DNA from 2 places in the Macellibacteroides fermentans genome. Region 2 is predicted to be linked to the other one. Evidence: riboswitches for the same ligand, from Rfam matches in the RefSeq annotation. Region 2 holds a riboswitch; the other holds the start of a gene.
What was found. A riboswitch is a leader RNA that binds a small molecule or an ion and turns the genes downstream of it on or off. The one in region 2 is predicted to bind cobalamin.
Positions count from the first base shown of each region.

Region 1: it holds a riboswitch for cobalamin, as region 2 does, so the genes downstream of both, F5613_RS05750 (porin family protein) here and F5613_RS13635 (TonB-dependent receptor) in region 2, are expected to answer to the same signal.

Region 1 is NZ_JACCCY010000002.1:159,466-163,271, forward strand. Features, by position in the region: gene F5613_RS05745 (TonB-dependent receptor) at 1-1,281, opposite strand, end outside; cobalamin riboswitch at 1,481-1,672, shown strand; gene F5613_RS05750 (porin family protein) at 1,929-2,519, shown strand; gene priA (replication restart helicase PriA) at 2,596-3,806, shown strand, end outside.
Region 2 is NZ_JACCCY010000004.1:188,894-192,699, reverse strand. Features, by position in the region: gene F5613_RS13645 (cob(I)yrinic acid a,c-diamide adenosyltransferase) at 1-322, opposite strand, end outside; gene F5613_RS13640 (cobyrinate a,c-diamide synthase) at 327-1,643, opposite strand; cobalamin riboswitch at 1,690-1,904, shown strand; gene F5613_RS13635 (TonB-dependent receptor) at 1,954-3,806, shown strand, end outside.

The sequences.
Region 1 (3,806 bases), on a different contig from region 2:
TGAACGTGTAAGAGAGCGGCTGCGCAAGTTGTATAACCCGGTTTTTGATACATTCTTTAAGGTCGAAGTACTTGCTCCGGTATTGTCTGTATCAAGTGTAGATCCAAAATAAGCAACCCGTACACTAAATAAATCAGACAAGGATCGGTCAAACCGTAACGCATAAGTAAGATTGTTTGTCAACGCTCTATCTGTCTCAAAACCCAAGAAATTGTTATGAGGCATTTTATATAAAGCATTCACGCTATCTGCTGCTAGATTTACGGTTCCTCGGTCTGGCGTACGAGTGTCGTGCATGTAGTCCATCTCAACTGTTACAGAAGTTTTTTTGTTTGGCTTCCAGGCAAAGGATGGATTAACATATATACGGTCTTTTGATACATTCGTCCTGTAATTATCTGCACGTTCAAAAGCTCCGTTAATACGGAATCCAATAGCTTGCTCCTTATCTAGAACTGTTTGAACATCAAAAGTAGGACGGAATTGTCCCCAACTGCCGCTTCGCAAGCTTACTTCTCCAGCATTTACAAATTTAGGTGTTTTTGTCGCGATGTTAATTACACCACCGGCACTACCTAAGTCGTTCCCGATACCCTGTGTAATAGCCGCAGTTCCTTTCAATACCTGAATGCTTTCCACACCCTGCATATCTGTAAGAAATCCACCTCCTCTGAAATCGGACTGAACCCGTACGCCGTTCTTCAAGGTTGGGATTCCTCTGTACCCTCTGGTTGACAGACTTTCCTGCGCGTTACCAAAAGAGGCGAATTGAGTAACCCCCACAACGTTTCGTACAGCATCAGTAATGGTCATATTACCCTGCTCTTCGATTACTTTGTTGGATATAATAGAGATACTTTGTATTTGTTCACTCGGACGAAGGGGTAAACGAGTTACTGCATTTAGTTTTTCGGGTTGTTTTTCTCTTACTCCAAATACCTCGATGTCTGTCAATTCGTTAACATCTGGAATAAGCTCGAAGTGCAAAACGGCAGGTCTGCCATCTGCAACCTGTGCTTCAAGAGTCTGTTGTTTATATCCTATAAAACGGGCTGTTACTTGTCTTTTGCCTGATGGGATCTGATTAAAGAAGAATGATCCGTCATTATCGGTCGTTGTGCCAACCATAGATCCTTCAATATATACAGCAGCTGCAGGCAGCGGTTGTCCTTTTTCGTCGACAACCCGTCCTTTAATTAAAGGAACCAGTGCGTCTTTCCCGAAAGCGCTGCAGACGATCAGAAGCGTTAGAATCAAAGTTGTGATTTTAGTCTTTCTCATATATAAAATTGTTACATTAAATTTTTTATGCAAATTTCACAAGTTTGAAATGATCATGCAATCACCTTAAATAATGAAAATATAGACCTGAAATATGCTGAAAAGCATAAAATGAGAAATCTGATACCTATTAATTGGTATTTTCTATGAGTCGATAAATTCAATTTATATGATTTGCTTTATCGATTCGCAAATATTTACCATCTTTGTAACGCAATGTTCCATAACCGTATTCTCGGGGAGGATTAAAAGGGAATCGGGTGTAAATCCCGGACAGTCCCGCTGCTGTAAACTTCATAACGTACCGGATTGATCGCCACTGTTTTTATTTAACGGGAAGGCTTCGGATATGGAAGTAAGTCAGAAGACCTGCTTTGCACACAATTTCAAAAGCTTCGAGGAAAGGCTACTGAAACATATGAACCATCATATCGTTATTACAGATTCCCTGTTGTTTCTTGAATTGTGCTTTATGCAAGTTTTTAATTATCTGCCATAATAATTAGAAAAGAAGCATGAATTTGTATACGTGTGAGCAGCGTATCAGATTTGTGCTTTCTTTATTGTTTGAACTCTTAATGTTTTTCATTTGTTTTCTAAATGAAAAGTGCTTTTATTTGCATGTGAAACCAAGAAAAAAGTTTGTGATGAAAAAGTCAATTGTGTTAGTATTTGTAGCCCTTATGCTTGGAGTATTATATGCTCCATTAAATGCACAAGTGAAATTTGGGGTGAAGGGTGGAGTGAATATAGCTTCGGTCCACTTTAGTGATGATGTTATAGATCCGAACAATGTGACAGGTTATCACATTGGACCAATGATTGAGGCGATGATTCCTGTTACAGGGTTAGGTATTGATGTTGCAGTGCTTTACTCTCAGAAAGGTCTCGAGTTTGAGGATGAAAGCATGAAGACGGATTATATTGACGTTCCTGTAAATTTAAAGTGGAAAACGGGTGTTTCTGTAGCAAAATTGTATGTTGCCGCAGGTCCCTATTTAAGTTTTCGTGCTGGAGGCGATAAAAAGTGGGATTTAATTGAATCACAGATTGAGGCAAAATCTTTTGGAGCGGGAGTCAATCTGGGTGCCGGGGTAGAGTTGTTGAACCATTTACAGGTTGGTGTAAATTATGGTATTGGGCTGACTGATAATTATAGTGTAAATAAAGTTGGATTAGGTGATCTAAATGACGGAAAAAACCGTACTTGGTCAATAACTGCTGCAATTCTGTTCTAAAAAACAAATATTCAGGAAGCCGGACTTTCAGAAGTCCGGCTTTTTTTGTTATTTTGAACTCTCTATGATAGAAAAAATGAAATACGCAGATGTAATTCTCCCTCTTTCTCTTGCCAACAGCTATACGTATCGCATCCCTCAGGATATGCAGGCTGCACTTGTTGCCGGATGTAGGGTTATTGTCCATTTTGGAAAAAGAAGGTATTACACTGCGATTGTGTTGGAAGTTCATAACAGACAACCCCAATCTACACTTGAAGTTAAAGAAATCTATGCATTATTGGATGCCAGTCCGGTTTTACGCAGACCTCAATTGCGCTTCTGGCAATGGCTTTCGGAGTATTATTTGTGCAAGTTGGGCGATGTGTACAAGGCAGCTTTACCTTCCGGCCTTAAATTGGAAAGTGAAACAGCCGTTTCTTGTATCAAAGATTTTGAAGCCCAATTCCCTTTGAGACCAGCCGAACAAGCGGTGTTGGATGCATTTTCAGATGGTCAGAAATTAACTGTATCCGAGCTGGAAAAGAAAACCGGTCTTCGTAATGTTGTTTCCACATTGTCCGTTTTGCTAACTTACGGAGCAGTAGAGGTACAGGAAGAATTGAAAAAAGGATTTGCACCCAAATTGGAGACCTATGTTTCTCTTTCTGACGAATATAGAGGCCATGATGCTTTGCAAAAAGCATTTGATCTACTAAAAAGGGCACATAAACAAGAACTTTTACTTATTGCTTACCTGGATTTAAGTCATATTCTAAACCCTACCTTAGCCACAGAGGTTACAAAAAAAGAGCTTTTACAGCAAAGTGAATGCAGTGTATCTGTGCTGGATGGGCTTGTTAAAAGAGGAATTTTGAAATACTACGATAAGGAGGTTGGTAGATTGCAAGTTCATATATCCAGATTGCAACCGCCGCAGCCTTTATCTCCTGATCAGGAAAAAGCTTATGCTGATATTCATGAATCGTTTAAAATAAAAGATGTTTGTTTACTACACGGTATTACTTCAAGCGGTAAAACAGAAATATATATACGGTTGATATCGGAAGTTTTATCTTTAAACAGACAGGTGTTGTATCTTTTGCCTGAGATAGCGATTACAACACAGATTACCAATCGACTTACGAAGGTATTTGGAGATAAATTACTTGTATATCACTCAAAATATTCCGACAACGAACGTGTGGAAGTGTGGAATAAGTTGCGGGCAGAAAAAAAACCGCTACTTATATTGGGTGTAAGATCTTCATTATTTCTCCCTTTTTATGATTTGGGACTTGTTATCGT
Region 2 (3,806 bases):
TTTCAGAAATGGCAGCCGTAATCCGATCGATCTCCTTTTCACAGTAAAGATCCATATCCTCCTTTATCTTATTGGGATTTTTATCCCTCAAGGCCGACGGTGTAGCAACTTCAGACATAGCAACCATGAGCTCCACCTGGATAGTAAACAAGAACGAATGCCATTCGTGGTTTTCCGGCAAAAGCGATCTCACAACCCCTATGGTTGAATTTAATTCATCCAAGCAGCCATTGGCTTCAATCCGGATATCATCCTTATCCACCCTCTCGCCGCCAAAAATACCAGTACGACCTTTATCGCCTCCTTTTGTATAAATCTTCATATAACTAACATTTATGATTCCACAGATTCATCAAATCGAGCTCGCCCCAATATAGATGAGTATAACCTGCTATTGTATTCTTATAACGAAATAAATTTGTTTTTGTTCTCACTCCCTTCGCATTATATATAGAAATATCTGATATAGAATCCGTTTGAGGATCTTTAATCCGAGAATAATGAAATTCATGTCCCCGTATATTCTCAATTCCATTATATGTAAATGTACGGTAACCAAGGGTAAGTTTCATATCTTGCATGGTAGCTTCCTGGTCAAAAACACCAACCATCGAATAAAGGTTGCCATCCATTCCAACAATCACCTTACTTAAATACATCATTCCTCCGCATTCGGCTAAAAGATTACCTCCATTCTCTGCATAGGCTTTTATGGAGTGAAGCATTGTTTTATTTTCTGTCAGCTTGTCCAAATACAATTCCGGATAACCTCCTGGCAGATATACCAAATCGGCAGAAGGTAATTTAGCATCATCAAGAGGACTAAAAAAGACAACTTCTCCCAACCGTTTTAATTGAGCCAGATTTTCTCTGTAAATAAAATTAAAAGCATTGTCGTAAGCAACTGCAATCTTAATGTCACCTCTTATATCCAACTCGTTCTGCTCAGACTTATCAGGCAGGCAAAAAGGCATGTTTGATATTTTAAGCAAACGATCCAAATCAACAAACTCCTCTATAATCTCTGCCGCTCTGTTTGCGAAATCATCCATACAAAAAGAATTGTCAATTGACAAGCCTAAGTGTCTGGAAGGAACTTCAAGCTCTTTTTTGTTCGGGATGTAGCCCAAACACTCAACCCCTGTATCCTTACAGGCTTGTTGTAAATAAGCATAATGAGTCTCTGAAGACACCCGGTTAAAGACAACTCCTGCAATGTTTATGTTTTTATTAAAATGTTTATAACCAAATAAAACAGGAGCTGCCGAATAAGCCATTGATTTGGCATTTAGAATCAACACAACAGGGATTCCAAGCAACTCTGCCAATTTAGCGCTGCTACCCTTCATACCGTCGTATCCGTCATAAAGGCCCATAACTCCCTCTGTAATACAGACATCCGCATTGGTACCATATTTAGCATATAAATTTCGGATATGCGATTCAGAGGATAAAAATAAATCAAGATTAACCGACTCTTCACCTGCGGCTAGCAAATGATATTTAGTATCAATGTAGTCGGGACCGCATTTAAAGGGTTGCGCCTTCAAACTCCGATTCTTCAATGCCCTTAACAGTCCGAGAGTAAAAGTAGTTTTACCGCTTCCTGAAGAGGCAGCCCCTACCAACAATTGAGGTTTCATAAATAATTAAATCTTAATTTTATTGTGCAAATATAAATAAACATCTTAACTTTGCCCCTGATTTGGTGATACGATCGCATTCTGCGATTTGTATAAAAGGGAATCCGGTTTGAATCCGGAACAGTACCCGCTACTGTAAAGTCCTTACTTTCAAAAGTTGAAAGTAATAAAAGAAAGCAAGCTCACACCACTGTTTCGAGAGAAATGGGAAGGTCGCTTTCTGGACATAGTCAGGAAACCTGCCAGTCGATAAATAAATTCCGCGTCCTCGGGTTAAAGGATACCATTTATTAACTATTATTTCTCAAACATGAAAAGAAAAGGTTTACTAACAACCCTGTTGTGGGGGTGTGTTGTAATTTGTTCGTTAGCGCAAGTCACGTTAAGCGGAAAAGTTGTTAACGTAAAAAACGGAAAACCCATTGAAGGAGTTAACGTCCGGCTCGAACAAACCACCATTGGTTGCGCAACCAATAGTAAAGGTGAATTTATACTTAAAAATGTTCCCGATGAATCATTCACACTTCGGGCCAGTTGCCTGAATTACATTCCTGTAGAAAAGAAAATCCACGGAACACAATTGAACATGCTTATTGAAATGGAAAATTCAGGCATAAATCTGGATCATGTTGTAATTACTGGAACCGGAACCCATCGCAGGATACAAGACAGCCCTGTCCCTGTGGAAATAATCAACGGGAATGATTTAAAAAGGGCTGGTATTACAAATTTCAAAGATGCATTAAACATGCTGAATCCCTCTTTTTCATTTTCCACCACGGCTATGGCCAGTTATATGACATTAAACGGTCTGGGGAATAAGCATATTCTGGTTCTTATTAACGGACAGAAGCTTGCCGGAGATGTATCCGGAAATGTTGATCTTTCCCGTATTAATCTTAGCAATGTCAAACGAATTGAAATACTGAAAGGAGCAGCTTCATCTCTTTACGGATCGGAAGCAATGGGTGGTGTCATAAACATAATTACCGATCAACCTAAAAACCTGGTCAATGTTACCTCCGAAACCCGCTTTGCTGAAGAAAATCAATTCGATCAGACAATCAATCTGGATATCAACACCGGAAAATTCGGTTCATTTACAACCTACAACAGACGACAATCGGATGGCTGGCAGCTAAACAATCAAGCCATCACATACGACTCAAAGGGAAACGAGAAGCTGACTGAAACAAACAAGAAAGCTTCTGATAAATTTTACTCCAATATTCTGACCCAGCACTTCACCTATTCTGCAACGAAAGCTCTATCGTTCTATGCCCGGGGCAGTATGTATAATAAAGAGAACGACCGTCCAGTCTCGGAATACGACTATAACCTGGCATACAATGATTATAGCCTGGCACTTGGAAGTAAGTTTCTTTTAGGAAATGCATCCTATATCAGTCTGGATTTGTACAATGACAATTTTGAAGGGACCAAAGAATATATCAAGGATGTAAAAGATAAAAAGGGAAATATTACCATAAAGAATGGAACATCGGCATTAAGTAAACGCCAACACTATTACAATGCCAATCTAAAAAGTGTATTTATGGCTGGAGACTTCAATAAAATCACAATAGGTTCCGAATACGTTACTGACAAACTGAAGAATCCGGAAGCACTTGCGGGAGACAAACAAGCGTACACGATGGCTTTGTATACACAAGATGAAATCAAATTTTTACAGAATTTTCAGGCGATCGTTGGGTTGAGATATATTTACCATGAAACATTCAAGAATAGGTTTACTCCCAAGCTGTCACTTATGTATTCACCCGGAGCATTTAATTTCAGAGCAACCCACTCCAGTGGGTTCAGAGCTCCTTCGTTGGAAGAACTCTATTACAACAAAGAGAAAAACGGAACGCTGAGTGCCGGAAACATTAACCTTAAGCCCGAAAAAAGCAATTATTATGCATTAAACGGCGAATTCTTGAGCAGGCTGTTTTCGATTTCTGCGACTGCCTACATTAACAATTTAGACAATCTTATCACCAGTAAACAAGTTGCCCTTACCGAAACAGACATTGCTAACAGTATAACCAAACGTATGGAATACCAGAATGTTGATAAGGCTCGAGTAAAAGGAGTCGATATTTCAATAAACAGCTATCTGGGATATGGAATTTCACTGGGTGGTTCGTACAGTTTTGCGGA